DNA from 3 places in the Allorhizobium sp. GW101-3B10 genome. Region 2 is predicted to be linked to each of the others. Evidence: predicted binding sites of a transcription regulator. Region 2 holds the regulator's gene; each other region holds the start of a gene.
What was found. The regulator PhoB, encoded in region 2, activates phosphate uptake and scavenging genes when phosphate is short. The targets are predictions, from matches to a motif close to TGTCATNNANCTGTCAT.

Region 1 (5,817 bases), 110 kb from region 2:
ACCCGTGAAGGCGCCCGCCGAGCCCCAGCGCACGCTGATGGTGCGGACCGGAGAACGCCCGGCCGAGCGCGTGCCGCTGATCCTCGAATCCCAGGGTGCCGGCGACTTCCACCTGATCGACAGCGGCGAGGGCGAGAAGCTTGAGCAATACGGCCCCTATCGCGTCGTCAGGCCCGAGGGCCAGGCCCTGTGGCCGAAGGCGCTGCCGGCGCATGTCTGGGAGCGCGCCGACGCGATCTTCACCGGCGATACCGACGAGGACGGCATGGGCCGCTGGCGCTTTCCGCGTGAGGCGCTCGGCGAAACCTGGCCGCTGTCGCTGCTCGGCGTCGATTTCCTCGGCCGCTTCACCTCCTTCCGTCATGTCGGCGTGTTTCCCGAACAGATCGCCCACTGGACCTGGATGAAGGAGCGCATCGAGACGGCCGGCCGGCCGCTGAAGGTGCTGAACCTGTTCGGCTATACCGGCGTCGCCTCTCTCGTTGCCGCCGCCGCCGGGGCCGAGGTCACCCATGTCGATGCGTCCAAGAAGGCGATCGGCTGGGCGCGCGAGAACCAGTCGCTGAGCCGGCTCGACAAGGCGCCGATCCGCTGGATCTGCGACGACGCGATGAAGTTCATCCAGCGCGAGGAACGGCGCGGCCATCGCTATGACATTATCCTGACCGATCCGCCGAAATTTGGCCGCGGGCCGAACGGCGAGGTCTGGCACCTGTTCGAGCACCTGCCGCTGATGCTCGACGTCTGCCGCGAACTCCTGGCGCCCAAGGCGCTCGGCCTGGTGCTGACCGCCTATTCGATCCGCGCGAGCTTCTACTCGATTCACGAACTGATGCGCGAGACGATGCGCGGCAAGGGCGGCCTGGTCGAGTCGGGCGAACTGGTGATCCGCGAGGCTGGCCTCGACGGCAAGACGCCGGGACGGGCGCTTTCGACCTCCCTTTTCAGCCGCTGGGTGCCGAAATGAGCGACGACTACAGAAACGACGGTCCGCGCCGCGTCGGCCAGGTGAAGGAAATCACCAGCCTCGCCAACCCGATCATCAAGGACATCAAGGCGCTGTCGCTGAAGAAGGCGCGTGACGAGACGAAGACCTTCATGGCGGAAGGCCTGAAGCTGGTCATCGACGCGCTCGAACTCGGCTGGACGATCCGGACGCTGATCTATTCCAAGGCGGCCAAGGGCAAGCCCATGGTCGAAAAGGTCGCCGCCCGCACCATCGCTTCCGGCGGCCTGGTGCTTGAGGTCAGCGAGAAGGTGATGTCGGCAATCACCCGTCGCGATAATCCGCAGATGGTCGCCGGCGTGTTCGAGCAGCGCTGGATGGCGCTGAAGGATGTCCGTCCTTCCGCATCGGAGACCTGGGTGGCGCTCGACCGCGTTCGTGATCCCGGCAATCTCGGCACCATCATCCGCACCGCCGACGCGGCCGGCGCTTCGGGCGTGATCCTGGTCGGCGACTGCACCGATCCGTTTTCGCTGGAAACCGTGCGCGCCACGATGGGCTCACTCTTCGCCGTGCCGCTGGTCAAGACGACGCCCGCCGACTTTCTGCGCTGGAAGAAGGACAGCGGTGCGCGGCTCGTCGCGACCCATCTCGCCGGCGCGGTCGACTACCGCACCATCGACTACCGCAGCAGGCCGGTCGTGCTGATGATGGGCAACGAGCAATCCGGCCTGCCGGACGATCTGGCGGGAGCCGCCGATGCGCTGGCCCGCATTCCGCAGGTCGGCCGCGCCGATTCCCTCAATCTCGCCGTCGCGACCGGCGTCATGCTGTTCGAAGTGCGTCGGCACCTTCTGAGCCTCGACAAGCCGCAATGAACGCTTTCCTCGCACCCTTCAGCCGGCCCTTACCGGCCGCCATCTTCATCGTCGTCGCCTTGCTGCTCGACCAGGCGATCAAGCTTGCCGTCGAGCTTTACCTGCCGCTGCACGAGGCCGTGCCAATCATGCCGATGCTGGCGCTCTATCGCACGCACAATCTCGGCGTGGCCTTCTCCATGCTGGCCGACGCCCAAGGCTGGTTCATCGTCGGGCTGCGCATCGCCATCGTCGCCTTCGTCATGTGGCTATGGGGTCGCACGGGCCCGGGGCATCACATCGCTCATCTCGGCTTTGCCATGATCATCGCCGGGGCGCTCGGCAACATCATCGACCGCTTCATCTACGGCCATGTCGTCGATTACGTGCTGTTCTATACGCAGACCTGGTCCTTTGCCGTCTTCAACCTTGCCGATAGCTTCATTTCGGTCGGCGCGTTTCTCATTCTGGTCGACGAGATACTGGCGCACCGTGCATCGGAGGCGTAATCTACAGCATGCCGCAGATCGGATATTCGACGACGCAGGTGAAGCTGAGGGGCCGGCGTGGCACGCCGCGATTATGCCGCAGGCCCTGTCACTTTCTTGTCGCAGATCCATGGTTTATGGCACTGAACACAAGATGGACGAGTCGCTATGAGCATTGAACTTTTGGATCGAGTGTCCCTGGTCGATGGTGCTGCGCAGTCCAATGGCGCGGCGGCCAGGCCGTCGGAAGGCCTGCTCGGGCGCATCGGCAATCTCGAAACCCGGATTGCCCGCAACGAGCGCGAGATCGACGCCGCGCAGGCGGTTCGTTACCGTGTGTTCATCGAGGAGATGGGGGCAAAGATCGCCCCGGACGCGACGCGCCGCAAGCGCGACATCGATGCATGGGACGCTGTCTGCGATCATCTCCTGGTATTGGACTGCTCGGTCGAGGGGGATCCCGAGGACCAGATCGTCGGCACCTACCGCCTGTTGCGCCATGACGTGGCGCGAAACCACGGCGGCTTCTACTCGGCGACCGAATTCGAGGTTGAATCCTTGATGGCGCGTCATCCGGAAAAGCGCTTCATGGAACTCGGCCGCTCCTGTGTCCTGCCGGAATACCGCACCAAGCGCACCGTCGAACTCCTGTGGCAGGGCTGCTGGGCCTATGCACTGATGCACCGTGTCGACGCCATGTTCGGCTGCGGTTCTTTCCCCGGCATCCGGCCGGAGGAGCATGCGCTGGCGCTCTCCTTCCTCTACCACCACGCAGTGGCGCGCGGCGAATGGGCTGTCCGGGCCCTGCCGGGACTCTATCGCGAAATGGACCTGATGCCGGTCGAGGCGATCAACCCGCGCAAGGCCCTTGCCGCCATGCCGCCGCTAATCAAGGGCTATCTGCGGCTTGGCGCGATGATCGGCGAGGGCGCGGTGGTCGACCACGCCTTCAACACCACCGACGCCCTGATCGTGCTGCCGATCTCCAGCATTTCCGACCGCTATCGCAACTATTACGGTGCCGACGCGGGCCGGTTCGCCAGCTGATCACCTGACAGCCCGGTTTCTGCCCATGGCTTCGCCTGACCGCGGGCTCTTCCTGCTGACCGCTTCGTAGTCATGCCCGTCGCTCGGCGGTGGCACGAGCGGCAGGTCGGCAAGCTCGCGCGTCGACATGGCGGCGATGTCCGGATGGGAGAGCGGGTCCCGCGACCAGTCCTCGTCCGCCCCTCTCCAGTTTTTCCGGGATTGCTGGCGACCGAAGAGAAACTTCAGCATCGGCACGCTCCTTCCCTGACGCGTTAAGACGAAGGCCGGCTTGGCGGAGCTTTCGGCCGTGGGTTTCTTCTGCGCGATACTCGGTTATCCAGGCATGCCTCGCAATTGAGTTTCGTGGGGAGAGCCTTTAGAAAAGCTATATGCGAAATCTCAATCTCATCCATCTGAACGGTCTGCGTGCGGTGGAGGCGGTCGGCCGGCTGGGCTCGCTTCCGGCCGCGGCCGAAGAGCTGGGCGTGTCGGTCGGTGCCGTCAGCCAGCAGGTGATCAAGGCCGAGCAGCAATTGCACCACAAGCTCTTCGAGCGCCAGCCGAAGGGCATGGTGCCGACCGAGGCAGGCCGCGACATCCTGCCCCGGCTGGCCGAGGCCTTTCGCTTGCTGTCCGGCGCGGTCGCTGCCGCCCATCACCGCAATGACGACCTGCTGACGATCTCGGTCGCACCCGTCTTCGCCGCGCGCTGGCTGGTCTACCGGCTGGGGGCATTCTCCGAGCGCCACCCCGACATCAACCTGCGGATCGACGCCACCACCCGGCTTGTCGATCCGGCGGTGTCCGACGTCGATCTCTGCATTCGCGTCGGCAAGGGGCAATGGCCGGGAGCGCGCGCCGAACTGCTGCTCGAACAGAGGATCTTTCCGGTCTGCGCGCCGGCCCTCGCCGAACGGCTGTCCGCTCCGGAGGATCTCCTGGAACTGCCGGCCATCATCGACGGGAGGGCCATGTTCAGCTGGGAAGTCTGGCTCGGCGCAGTCGGTCTCGCGGGAAGGCCCGTGAATGTGCGCCATGTTTTCAACGAGGCGTCACTCTGCCTCGACTCGGCGATCTCCGGCCAGGGCGTGATGCTCGCCTGGCAGACCATCGCGTCCCATGCGATACGGGCCGGCCAGCTGGTCGTGCCCTTTGGACCCTGGGTGGCGACGGGGGACGGCCATTATCTTGTCACTGCCGATACGGCCCGTCCCGACCCCAAGGTCGCGGCGTTCCGCCGCTGGCTGAAAGAGGAGCTGGCCGAGGACATGGAGCGGCTCGCGAAAGCCGCCCCGGGTCAGATTCATTCCCCGGCATTGTAGGCGGCAATCGCCGCCATGTTGACGATGTCGGTGTCCTTGGCGCCGATCTGGGCGATCTGCACCGATTTCTCCAGCCCGACCAGCAGCGGGCCGATCACGGTTGAGCCGCCGAGTTCCTGCAGCATCTTGGTCGAGATGGAAGCCGAGTGGATCGCCGGCATGACGAGCACGTTGGCGGTGCCCGACAGGCGGCAGAACGGATACTGCTCCATGCGATGCGCGTTGAGCGCCACGTCGGCCCCCATTTCGCCGTCATATTCGAAGTTGACGCGGCGTGCATCGAGGATCTTCACCGCTTCGCGGAGCCGCTCGGAACGCTCGCCGGTCGGATGGCCGAAGGTCGAATAGGCGAGAAGCGCGACGCGCGGCTCGTAGCCGAGGCGGTGGGCAAGGCCGGCCGCTTCCTCGGCGATGTCGGCGAGTTCCTCTGCCGTCGGCATGTCGTGGACGGCGGTGTCGGCCACCAGCACCGTGCGGCCGCGGGTCAGCGCCAGCGAGACGCCGATCACCCGGTGGCCCGGCTGCGGATCGATGCAGCGGCGCACGTCCTCCAGCGCGGTCGAGTAGTTGCGCGTCGTGCCCGTCACCATGGCGTCGGCGTCGCCGAGCGCCACCATGCAGGCGGCGAAGTGGTTGCGGTCGGTGTTGATCAGGCGCTGGCAGTCGCGGTGCAGGTAGCCTTTGCGCTGCAGGCGCGAGTAGAGATATTCGGTATAGGCGTCGACGCGGTTCGAGACGCGGGCGTTGACGACCTCGATGCCGGGACGGTCGAGGTCGATGCCGGCGCGTTCGGCGGTTTCCTTCAGCGGCGCATCGCGGCCGAGCAGGATGGCGGTGCCGAGCTCCTGGTTGACGAAGGAGATCGCCGCCCGCATCACCTGTTCCTCCTCGCCCTCGGCGAAGACGACCCGCTTCGGGTTCTGGCGCACCCGCTCATAGAGGTGCTGGGTCGTGGCGGCGATCGGATCGCGCCGGGCCGAAAGCTCGCGGCTGTAGGCGCCGAGATCTTCAATCGGCTTGCGTGCAACGCCGGTCTCCATGGCCGCCTTGGCAACCGCGACCGGAATGGCCGAGATCAGGCGCGGATCGAAGGGCACGGGAATGATGTATTCGGCGCCGAAACGCGGCCGGTTGCCCTGATAGGCAGCAGCGACATCGTCCGGCACGTCCTCGCG
Region 2 (5,817 bases):
CGCCGCCGTGCTCACCTCCGTCCGGTTTGCCGTCCAGTGGGCCATGGTTGTCGTCGCTGTCGCTGTGGCTGTCGTTGGCGCGTTCCTCGGCCTGAAGGTTGTGACTCCGCGGTTCCGCGCCCGCCATTCGGTCGAGCGTGCGGTGACCTTGTTCATGATGTTCTCGTCGCTGGTCGCGATCATCACGACAGGCGGCATTGTTGCCTCGCTCCTGTTCGAGGCCGGACGCTTCTTCCTCAAGGTTCCTGTCACCGAATTCCTGTTCGGGCTGCGCTGGGAGCCGCAGATTGCCATGCGCGCCGACCAGGTGGCCGGCCAGGGCGCCTTCGGCGTCATTCCGGTTCTGTTCGGCACCTTTGTCATCTCGCTCCTCGCCATGCTCGTGGCCGTGCCCGTCGGCATCCTCTCGGCCATCTATCTGACCGAATATGCGCATCACAGCGTGCGCGCCGTCGTGAAGCCGTTGATGGAAATCCTCGCTGGCGTACCGACGGTCGTCTACGGCTTCTTCGCGGTTCTGACCGTGGCGCCTGCGATCCGCACGCTCGGCATGAGCATCGGCGTGACGGCATCGCCGAACAGCGCCTTGGCTGCGGGCCTTGTCATGGGTATCATGATCATTCCGCTGATCTCCTCGCTTTCCGACGATGCTTTCGCTGCCGTTCCCCGCGCCTTGCGGGACGGATCCCTGGCGCTCGGCGCCACCAAGGGCGAGACCATCCGCAAGGTTCTGCTCCCCGCAGCCTTGCCGGGCATCGTCGGCGGCGTTCTTCTCGCGCTCAGCCGCGCCATCGGCGAGACCATGATCGTCGTCATGGCGGCCGGTCTGATCGCCAACATGACGCTCAACCCGTTCGACTCCGTGACGACCGTGACCGTTCAGATCGTAACTCTGCTGACGGGTGATGCCGAGTTCGACAATCCGAAGACGCTGGCCGCCTTTGCGCTCGGCCTGATCCTCTTCATTGTCACCCTGATCCTGAACATCATCGCGCTGGGCACCGTGCGCAAGTACCGGGAGAAATACTGATGAACCCGACCGCAGAGCAGACCGCCCGCTCGGTGAATTGGCAGTCCAAGGAGATGGCGGCGCGACGCAAGGCGCGCTATGCCGCCGAAGCGCGGCTGAAGATCTACGGCCTCGCGGCGATTGCCGTGGCCCTGGGCTTCCTCGCCTTCTTGCTGATCTCGCTCACCTATACCGGCCACAAGGCCTTCATCCAGACAGAGGTGGTCATCGAACTGGACCTGTCGGCCTCCGGCGTCGATCAGTCCAAGATCATGGACGCCGACTGGCGCGGCATCGTCCGAAAGGCTCTGTTGCAGGAAGTCGGCGACATCCCGCGGAGCGAGCAGCGAGAATTTTTCGGTCTCTTCACCGACCAGGCGGCCTACATCGTCCGTGACGAGGTCATTGCCGACCCAAGCAAGCTCTTGGGCAGGCAGGAGTTCACGGTCCCGATGTCCGATCCGGCCGACCAGTTCGCCAAGGGCGAAATCAGCCGCGAAACGCCCGAAAGTCAACGCCGCATGTCGGATCGACAGATCGCCTATTTCGATGCGATGGTCGAAAAAGGCTCGATCACGCAGCCGTTCAACTGGGCTCTCTTCTTCAGTCCCGACAGCCGTTATCCCGAACTTGCGGGTCTTGCCGGCGCGATTGCGGGTTCGTTCTGGACTCTCGTCGTCTGCCTTGTCATTTCCTTGCCGGCCGGCATCGCAGCCGCGATCTATCTTGAGGAATTTGCGCCGAAGAACCGCTTCACCGACCTGATTGAGGTGAACATCAACAACCTCGCCGCCGTTCCCTCGATCATTTTCGGTCTGCTCGGCCTGGCGGTCTTCCTCGGATGGTTCGGTCTGCCGCGTTCGGCGCCGCTGGTCGGCGGCCTCGTCCTGTCGCTGATGACGCTCCCCACGCTCATCATCACGACCCGCAACTCGCTGAAATCTGTGCCCTCGTCCATCCGCGAAGCCGCGCTCGGCATTGGTGCGTCGAAGCACGAGGCGATCTTCCACCACATTCTGCCGCTTGCCATGCCGGCCATCATGACAGGTACGATCATTTCCCTGGCGCGCGCGCTCGGCGAAACCGCTCCGTTGCTTCTGATCGGCATGAATGCTTTCATCACCTCGGAACCAGGCGGCGTCATGGATGCTGCGACTGCCCTTCCGACCCAGATCTACATCTGGGCGGACAGCCCCGAGCGCGGCTTCGTGGCGCGCACCTCGGCGGCCATTCTGGTTCTTCTTGGGTTCCTGATCGTGATGAACGGGATAGCGATCTATTTGCGTCAACGCTTCGAGCGGCGCTGGTAACGGGAGCCAAGAGAGATGAACATATTGTCCGACGCAGCGGTTGAGAAGGCACTGGAACAGAAGATGACCGAAGTTGACTACAAGATGATCGGCCAAGACGTGTCGGTGTACTATGGCGAGAAGCGTGCGCTTTTTGACGTCAATCTGAACGTTCGCAAGAACACCGTGACGGCGCTCATCGGTCCGTCCGGCTGTGGCAAGTCTACCTTCCTGCGGTGCCTGAACCGGATGAACGACACGATCGACGGCTGCCGGGTCACCGGCAAGATCACACTGGATGGCGGGGACATTTACGACCCGTCCATCGACGTCGTCGAACTGCGCGCCCGCGTCGGCATGGTCTTCCAGAAGCCGAACCCGTTCCCGAAATCGATCTACGAGAACATCGCCTACGGCCCGCGCATCCATGGCCTCGCCCGCTCCAAGGCCGATCTCGACCAGGTCGTCGAAAGCAGCCTGCTCAAGGCCGGCCTGTGGAACGAAGTGAAGGATCGGCTGCAGGAGTCCGGCACCGGTCTCTCCGGCGGCCAGCAGCAGCGCCTTTGCATCGCCCGTGCCGTCGCCGTGAGCCCTGAAGTCATCCTGATGGACGAACCCTGCTCGGCGCTCGACCCGATCGCCACCGCCAAGGTCGAGGAACTGATCCACGAGTTGCGCGCCAATTTCACCATCGTCATCGTCACCCACTCGATGCAGCAGGCCGCCCGCGTGTCGCAGCGCACCGCGATGTTCCACCTCGGCCTGCTGGTCGAGGAAAACGACACGGACAAGATGTTCACCAATCCGGACGATCAGCGCACCCAGGACTATATCATGGGCCGCTTCGGCTGAGCCGGCGCTTCCATCCGAGCGGACACCAAATTCAAGGACAACGAACATGTCGGCATCGCATATCTACACCGCCTATGACGAAGAACTGAAATACCTGATGCGCCGCATCACCGAGATGGGCGGCCTTGCCGAACAGATGGTCGCCGACAGTGTGCGGGCGCTGGTCAACTCCGACGCGGCGCTGGCGCAGAAGGTCATTTCCGATGACGTGATCATGGATGCGGCCGAGCGCGAGATCGGCGACAAGGCGATCATCACCATCGCCCGCCGCCAACCGGTCGCCGCCGACCTTCGCGAGATCATCGGCGCGCTGCGCATCGCCAACGACCTGGAACGCGTCGGCGACCTCGGCAAGAGCAATGCCAAGCGCGTCATGGCCATCCAGGCGACCGGCGTGCCGCGCAAGCTGGCCCGTGGCCTCGAACACCTCAGCGAACTGGCCCTGATCCAGCTCAAGGAAGTGCTCGACGTCTACACGACGCGCTCCGCCGAAAAGGCCAAGTCGATCCGCGACCGCGACGAGGAAATCGACGCCATGTACACCTCGCTGTTCCGCGAGCTGTTGACCTACATGATGGAAGATCCGCGCAACATCACCAGTTGCACCCATCTGCTGTTCTGCGCCAAGAACATCGAGCGCATCGGCGACCATGCCACCAACATCGCCGAGACCATCTACTACATGGCCACGGGCGACCAGCCCGAAGGAGAGCGTCCGAAGGACGACCTGACCTCCTCCTTCGGTGCCATCACCGAATAATCCGGCTGCATCGAGAGGTTATCGACCGACATGCTTCCCAAAATCGCCGTCGTCGAGGACGAGGAAGCCCTCAGCGTCCTGCTCCGCTACAATCTGGAGGCTGAAGGCTACGAGGTTGAAACGATCCTGCGCGGGGACGAGGCGGAGCTTCGCCTGCAGGAACGCGTTCCCGACCTGCTGATCCTCGACTGGATGCTGCCCGGCGTGTCCGGCATCGAGCTTTGCCGCCGTCTGCGCATGCGCCCCGAAACCGAGCGCCTGCCGATCATCATGCTGACGGCGCGCGGCGAGGAGAGCGAGCGGGTCCGCGGGCTCGCCACCGGCGCCGACGACTATGTCGTCAAGCCGTTCTCGACGCCGGAGCTGATGGCCCGCGTCAAGGCCATGCTGCGCCGTGCCCGCCCGGAAGTGCTCTCCAGCGTCCTGCGCTGCGGCGATATCGAGCTGGACAGGGAAACCCATCGCGTTCACCGCAAGAGCCGCGAAGTGCGCCTCGGCCCGACCGAATTCCGCCTGCTGGAGTTCCTCATGGCTTCGCCTGGCCGTGTCTACTCACGTTCGCAGCTGCTGGACGGAGTCTGGGGCCACGACATCTATGTCGACGAGCGCACGGTCGACGTGCATGTTGGACGGCTGCGCAAGGCGCTCAACTTCTCCAACCTGCAGGACGTCATCCGCACGGTCCGCGGCGCGGGCTATTCGATGGAAGCCTGAAGGGCGCAGTCGATCCCAACGGACAAACAGAAAACGGGCCCGCGTGGCCCGTTTTTCGTATCCGCCGGCATCAGATGGCCGGCCAATGGGTCGTGTCTCGCGACAGGGCCAAGTCCGGGCGGCAGGCCGCCCGGCACTTCTGTCCGATCCGCCTTAGCGGGCTGCCGCGTTCGCTGCCTTGCGGCGCTCGCCGACCGGCTGATAGGCCAGCTTGGCGTGATAGCCGCAATAGGGCGAAGTATCCGCGGATTCGCAGCCGCAGAAGTGGAAGTCGTCCTTCATCGGGTCGCCGATCGGCCACTTGCAGGTGCGTTCGGTGAGTTCGGTCAGCGCCAGCTTGCGCGAAATCGGCAGGACGACGCCACGGCTCGGGGCGACTGCGATCTCCTCGATGCCGTCGATTTCGATCTCTTCCTTGAGCATGTTGGTGCCCGAGGCGCGGGCGACGGTGCGGGTCGTGACGCGCGACGCGAAGGTCGTGGCGCGCGGTGCAGCCGCCGGGCGCTTGGCTGCCCGCGTCGCAGCCGAGCTGCCGCCGGCCTTGGCGCGGCCCGGAAGGTTCAGTCGGTGAACCTTGCCGATGACGGCATTGCGGCTCACACCGCCCAGTTGTGCTGCGATCTGGCTCGCGCTCAAGCCTTCCGACCAAAGTCGCTTGAGTTTTTCCACGCGCTCATCTGTCCAATTCATGCCGTTATCTCTCCGCCGCTCGCGATTTGTGATGGCAGAATCGCTCACCGTTGCTTCGGAAGGATCCGAAACAAACTCGCCTCGATACTGTCGGTGACTGGTTCCGCCGCATGCAGTTTCTTTATTGACTATTAACCTAGTGCCGGGCTGACTCCGTGACAAGAGTCGGTCGAATCATCGCGAATCGATTCTGGAGTTTTCCCCAACTTGCTACCCTGGCGCGTCGCGGCCGCTCGCGTGGTCAAACGACGCGGTCTTGCTCCCGGCATGGTCGAAAATTCAGGCGCGCCGCGCTGTTTCGTTGACAGGCAAGGTCGAAATGTCGATAGTGCCCCCGCCGCCGCAAGGCGGCATTTTTGATTTTTCAAGGCACCGTTCGCCGGGAGATCAAAAGCGTCCGTCGTCCCGTCAAGCCCTCCCGAAGGAGTGTTTTCATCATGGCAGAAGCCTCTCCCCTCTATCAGACCTATATGCGCGCGCCCTTGCGGTTCGAGCGAGGCGAG
Region 3 (5,817 bases), 370 kb from region 2:
GGCCATCCGCTCGGCATGTCTGGCGCCCGCATCACCGGCACGGCGGCGCTCGAACTGTCGCTTACCGGCGGCCGCTATTCTCTGTCCACCATGTGCATCGGCGTCGGCCAGGGCATTGCCGTAGCGCTGGAGCGAGTCTGAGCCATGGCGCTGACATTCCTGCCTTACCATGCCCGTCTGCTCGGCGACGCCGAGATCGCCGACATACTCGGGGAGAAGGCGGATCTCGCCGCAATGCTCGCCTTCGAGGTGGCGCTCGCTCGTGTCGAAGCTTCTCATGGGTTGATCGATGCGAAGGACGCCGCCGCGATCGGCACGTCACTCGGGCAATTCGCGCCCGACATGGCGCGCCTGACCCAGGCGACGCTCAGGGACGGTGTCCCTGTCCCCGATCTGGTCGCGCAGATGCGCGAAGCGATCGGCGGCAACGCGGCATCCGCGCTCCACTTCGGCGCGACGACGCAGGATGTGATCGACACTGCCCTCGCATTGAAGCTGAAGCCGGTCTTCGCGATGCTGCAACGCCGGTTCGAACTGGTCGACAGCTGTCTCGCCGATCTCATCGAACGCTTCGGAGACCGGCCGCTGATGGCGCGGTCCCGTATGCAGGCGGCGATCGTGATCGACGTCGGCGACAGGCTCCTGGTCTGGCGCAAGGCCGTGGTGCAGCTTGCGGCGGCCCTTCCTGCCATGGCCGATCGGTTGCTCATCCTGTCTTTGGCGGGAGCTGCCGGCACGGCGGAAAAATTCGGTGACAGGATCGACCCGGTTCGGGCGAGCCTTGCGACGGAACTCGGGCTTGCGGTGCCGTCCTACGTGCCCCACACGGATCGCGACCGGATCGCCGACTTCGCATCCTTCCTGTCGCGCATCACCGGCGCACTCGGCAAGATGGGCATGGACATCGCCCTGATGGCTCAGAACGGTGTCGACCAGATCGAGCTGTCCGGCGGCGGCGGATCCTCGGCCATGCCGCACAAGCGCAATCCGGTTCTGGCCGAGGTGCTGGTGACGCTGGCGCGCTACAACGCCATCCAGGTCGCCTGCCTGCATCAGGCGCTGGTGCATGAGCAGGAGCGCTCCGGCAGCGCCTGGACGCTCGAATGGCTGATCCTGCCGCAGATGATCGAGGCGGCGACGACGGCCCTGTCGCATGCCGCCGCGCTGCTCGCCTCGGTCGAGCGCATCGGCGAAGCCGGCTGAGATTTTGGGATCAGGCGCTGGCGCGGCGCACCAGGGCTGCTTCGAGCGTCGAGATGAACCTCGCGCCTGCGTCTGCCAGTGAACCGCTATTGTCGATGTCGACCACGTCGTAGTCGCCCTCGACGGTCAGCGAACCGCGCTTCAGCCGCTCGAGGATCTCCTCGCGGCTTTCACGACCGCGGGCGACCAGCCGTTCGGCGAGCACTTCCGGCGACGCCGTGACGTTGATGACCAGCAACGAGGGAAAGGCCTTGGCCCAGTGCGGCAGCGCCGAACGCGAGCCGTTGGCGATCACCAGATGGCCGAGCGCCAGCTTCTCATGCACCGAGGCCGGAATGCCGTAGCTCAGCCCATGCGCGTCCCAATCCACCGAGAACGCGCCCTGCTCACGCATGGCCTTGAACTCCTCGGACGAGACGCCGAGGTGCTGCTCTCCGCCCGCGTCGGCGGGCCGGGTGATCACCCGCTGGACGAAGTCCACGTCGGGACGTCCGGCAAAATGCGTCATGGCGATATGGATGAGGCTGTCCTTGCCGGCGCCGCTTGGGCCGACGACCGCCACCATGGTGCCGGTCTTGCTCTTCTTTCGCGCTATTGCGGGATCGTTGTCCATCAGGCGACCCTGCGCCCTTCGCGCCAGACCGACCGCACCACCGGAACGCCGTCGTCGCGCCGCACGCGAACGAGGTCGGCGCGAAGGCCCGGGGCGATACGGCCGCGATCATTAAGGCCGACGGTCCGCGCCGGCGTCGAGGTGACCATGGCAAGCGCCTGCGGCAGGCTGATGCCGTCGAAATCATCCGCCAGCACGAAGGGTGCATGCAGCAGGCTGAGCGGCACGTAGTCGGAGGACAGCACGTCCAGCACGCCACGGCTGGCGAGATCGCGCGCGGCGATATTGCCGGAATGCGACTTGCCGCGCACCACGTTCGGCGCACCCATCAGCACGCTCATGCCGGCCTGGTGGGAGGCATCCGCCGCCTCGAGGCTGGTCGGGAACTCGGCGAGCCGCACCCCATAGCCCTTGGCCTCCTCGACATGGTCGAGTGTCGCGTCGTCATGGCTGGCGACCGTGATGCCGCGCGCGGCACAGACGCGTGCCAGGGCATCGCGGTGGGGGGCCGCGTATTTCGCCGAGGATTCCTGTCGGCGGGCGACGAAATGGGCGAAGGCCTCTTCCGACAGGCCGCGCTTCGTCTTGTAGTAGAGCGTGTACTGGTCCATCGTTTGGAACTGCCGCTGCCCCGGCGCATGGTCCATCAGCGAGACCAGTCGCACATAGGGATCGGTTTCGAAATCGGCGAAATGGTCGAGCACGTCGGCGGCCGAAACCTCGCAGCGCAGATGGATCAGATGTTCCGCCCTCAGGCGGTCCTCGCGCTCGGCCGCCTGGATGGCGTCGGCCATCTCGCGCATCTCGCCCTGGCTGAAGCCGCCGTCCTCGTCCGAGCCCATGCGCAGGCAGTCGAACACGGTGGTAATGCCGGCGGTGGCCACCTGGGCGTCATGCGCCTGGATCGCCGAGGTCTTGTTCCACCGCACGCCCGGGCGTGGCGAGTAGTGCGATTCGAGGTGGTCGGTGTGAAGCTCGACAAGACCGGCGATCAGGTAGTCGCCGCCGAAATCCTCGCCGGTGCGCATCGGGCCCTCCGAAATGTCGACGATCCGGCCGTCGCGGATCTGGACGGAGCCTTCGACGACTTGGTTTTCAAGAACGATGCGGGCATTGGAAAGAATGGTCTCGGCGGACATGCGATCGACTTTCGATGGTTCAGGCGCCGGTGAGCGGCTGCCAGGCGTGGACGGTGAAGGGCGCGCCCCGTTCCCGCTCAACGAAGAGCGCGAGGCCGGAAATGCGGAGCGGTTTGTCGGTGAAGGCGGCGAAGCGCGCGGTGGTCAGCTGGCGCATCGTCTCCGCCTGCGTGGGCTCGATCGGGCCGGTCAGCGTCATGTGGAAGCGGAATTCCTCCATGACGTAAGGATAGCCCCAGCGCAGCAGGTGCGCGCGCTGCGCCTCGCTGAGCCGCTCGGGCTTGCGCCGGGCAATGTCGGCCTCGCTGAGCGGCGCACGGAATGGTTCGAAGGCCTCGACCACGGCAGCGGCAAAGTCCTGCAGCGGCGGGTGCGTCTCGGCAGGGATCAGTGCAAAGAACGGACCGAGCTGACCGACCACGATCGAGGGTATGTCGAAGGCTGCACGGGAGGCGCAAAATTCATGGTAGCGTTCGATCAGCATGTCTTCGGTCTGGTCTTGGGCCAGTTCGAAGGGCGCCTTGATCGTCGCATGAAATCCGTAGCGCCGGGGATCCTCGGTCAGCGCGCCAAACGTCTCTGCCGGGAAGGGTCCCGTCTCCTCGACCGCGAGGGTCTCGCCGGAGAAGGCGTCGCGGCCGAGCCAGGCCGCAGCGCTTCGTGTCAGGAGATCACCGGCGGGGGGCGTGAAATAGAGCGCGTAGCGCAAGACGGCAAATCCTCGATTTTCTTGTTCGCCCCACCATGATGCGGCAGCGGGGCAAACTGCAAGTCGGTGTCGCTAGCCGAACACCATGACAGATTGATGATGCGGCTAGGCTGTGGCCTTCGAAATCAGTGCCGCGTCCCCATCAGGCGCGAGCGCAGCGCATTCGAGATGCCGTCGAAGACGAAGACGACGATCAGGATCAGGACGACCATATAGGCGACATTCTCCCAGTCGGAATTCGTCCGCATGGCTTCCCAGAGCTTCAGGCCGATACCGCCGGCGCCGACGGCGCCGATGATGGTGGCCGAGCGAGTGTTGGATTCCCAGAAATACAGTGCCTGCGATGCAAAGAGCGGCAGGACCTGCGGCAGAACGCCAAAGCGCTGCACGGCGAGCGGCGCCGCGCCGACGGACTTGACGCCTTCACGCTGCTTGTCGTCGATGTTCTCCAGCGCCTCCGAATAGAGTTTGCCGAGCGTCCCGGTGTCGGTGAAGAAGATCGCCGACATGCCGGCGAGCGGCCCCGGACCGAACGCGCGGGTGAAGAACAGCGCCCAGATCAGCATGTCGACCGAGCGCTGGAAGTCGAAGAACCGCTTGGTCAGCTGGTTCACGAAGCCGTTGCGCAGGATGTTGCGCGCGGCGATGAAGGACAGCGGAAAAGCGACGATCGAGGCGAAGAGCGTGCCGATGAACGCCATGACGATGGTCTGCAGCATCTTCGTCCAGACGTCGAGATGCTGCCACGACGGATTGTAGAGAATGTCGTTCCAGGCGAGCGAGAGATTGCTGCGTGCCGGATCGAGCCGTTCGCCGGAGAAGACCAATCCTGCGACTTCGCCGAGGCTCTTGTCGAAGAAGGCGGAGTTGGTGTCGAAGAAGAAATTCTCCCAGCCGAAGAAGCGCTTGCGGATCTTGACCTTGTCCGCCTGGATCTCGACCCAGCCTGACATGCCGAAGCTTGCGACCACCTTTGCCCCGGGCTGGCGCTGTTCGGCCCAGTCGGGAAGCGCCGCCGTGGCAACGACGGTATCGCGAGCTCCGTCGAGATCCAGCATGACGGTCTCGCCGTCCCGCACCAGCACGACCCGGTCGGGCATGATCTCGACCGTGCGGGCAGTGCCCATCTCCACCAGGGCCTGGGTGACGATCTCTTCCTGCCGGACTTGCGGAGCGATCGCTTCCTGTGCGTCCGCGTCGGCCTTGGCTGTGGTCGCCGCCGGCGCCATGAAGCTGAAACTCGAGGACTTTGCCGGTGCCGCGGCTGCGGCGCTGGGAGCCGCAGGTGCAGCCGCAGTGCGGCTCACGGTTTCCCGCGTGGCCTTCAGCCAGTCCGGATTGGCATTGGGGCCGAGCGGGTCGAAGCGGGGATAGGTGATCTCCATCGCCCCGTCTTCGGCGATCGAAATGTCCGGGCGGACCTCATAGGAAACCCAGTCGGCGAGGTAGGAGCCGGCGATCGACCAGTTGGCGTTGGAAACGACCTTGCCGATCGAAAAGAACCACCAGGCGAAGACGAGATAGAGAATGACGCCGCCGGCGATGAAGCCGATCTTGAAACGCTGCCAGACGGACCGCTGCAGGATGCCGGGATGGCGGGCGGCGATCGCCTCCAGGTCGTTCATGTTCATGGTTTGCATGGACGTGGCCCTCACTGGATGGTCTGGAAGGCCTGCTCGCCGACAAGCTTGCGGCGCAGCCAGGCGGAAAACTGGTCGACGGCGATGATGGTGCACAGAAGCAGCAGCACGATCGCCAGGGTCTTGGCTTCATGGCCCTGGCCGATCGAAAGCCGAAGCAGCTCGCCGATGCCGCCGCCGCCGACCGCGCCGATGATGGTCGAGGCGCGCACGTTGATCTCGAGCCGCAGCAGGAAATAGCTCATGAAGTTCGGCATGACCTGCGGCACCATGCCGAACCAGACGCGCTCGAACCAGTTGGCACCAACCGCCTTCAGCCCTTCATCCGGTTTCATGTCGGCATTCTCGATGACCTCGAAGAACATCTTGCCGAGCGCGCCGATCGTGTGGATCGACACGGCGATGATCGCCGGGATGGGCCCGAGCGAGAAGACGGCCAGGAAGAAGCCGGCGATGACGACCTCGGGAAAGGCGCGCAGCAGTTCCATGATGCGCCGGGCGGTGCCACGGATC

Region 1: olsB (l-ornithine N(alpha)-acyltransferase) is a predicted target of PhoB. The motif match lies at 2,399-2,415, and genes of this name have one in related genera.
Region 3: AC07Y0_RS18575 (DUF1045 domain-containing protein) is a predicted target of PhoB. The motif match lies at 3,750-3,766, and genes of this name have one in related genera.

What each region holds. Positions count from the first base shown of each region.
Region 1 covers NZ_JBWKZR010000001.1:3,492,318-3,498,134, reverse strand. Annotated here, with positions in the region: gene AC07Y0_RS17360 (class I SAM-dependent methyltransferase) at 1-967, shown strand, start outside; gene AC07Y0_RS17355 (TrmH family RNA methyltransferase) at 964-1,824, shown strand; gene lspA (signal peptidase II) at 1,821-2,312, shown strand; gene olsB (l-ornithine N(alpha)-acyltransferase) at 2,460-3,338, shown strand; gene AC07Y0_RS17340 (hypothetical protein) at 3,339-3,569, opposite strand; gene AC07Y0_RS17335 (LysR substrate-binding domain-containing protein) at 3,710-4,642, shown strand; gene AC07Y0_RS17330 (NADP-dependent malic enzyme) at 4,624-5,817, opposite strand, start outside.
Region 2 covers NZ_JBWKZR010000001.1:3,377,950-3,383,766, reverse strand. Annotated here, with positions in the region: gene pstC (phosphate ABC transporter permease subunit PstC) at 1-1,030, shown strand, start outside; gene pstA (phosphate ABC transporter permease PstA) at 1,030-2,319, shown strand; gene pstB (phosphate ABC transporter ATP-binding protein PstB) at 2,335-3,150, shown strand; gene phoU (phosphate signaling complex protein PhoU) at 3,197-3,910, shown strand; gene phoB (phosphate regulon transcriptional regulator PhoB) at 3,941-4,624, shown strand; gene AC07Y0_RS16780 (GcrA family cell cycle regulator) at 4,778-5,314, opposite strand; gene AC07Y0_RS16775 (aspartate aminotransferase family protein) at 5,752-5,817, shown strand, end outside.
Region 3 covers NZ_JBWKZR010000001.1:3,744,124-3,749,940, reverse strand. Annotated here, with positions in the region: gene pcaF (3-oxoadipyl-CoA thiolase) at 1-141, shown strand, start outside; gene AC07Y0_RS18590 (3-carboxy-cis,cis-muconate cycloisomerase) at 145-1,203, shown strand; gene phnN (phosphonate metabolism protein/1,5-bisphosphokinase (PRPP-forming) PhnN) at 1,214-1,816, opposite strand; gene AC07Y0_RS18580 (alpha-D-ribose 1-methylphosphonate 5-triphosphate diphosphatase) at 1,816-2,955, opposite strand; gene AC07Y0_RS18575 (DUF1045 domain-containing protein) at 2,975-3,664, opposite strand; gene phnE (phosphonate ABC transporter, permease protein PhnE) at 3,790-5,304, opposite strand; gene phnE (phosphonate ABC transporter, permease protein PhnE) at 5,316-5,817, opposite strand, start outside.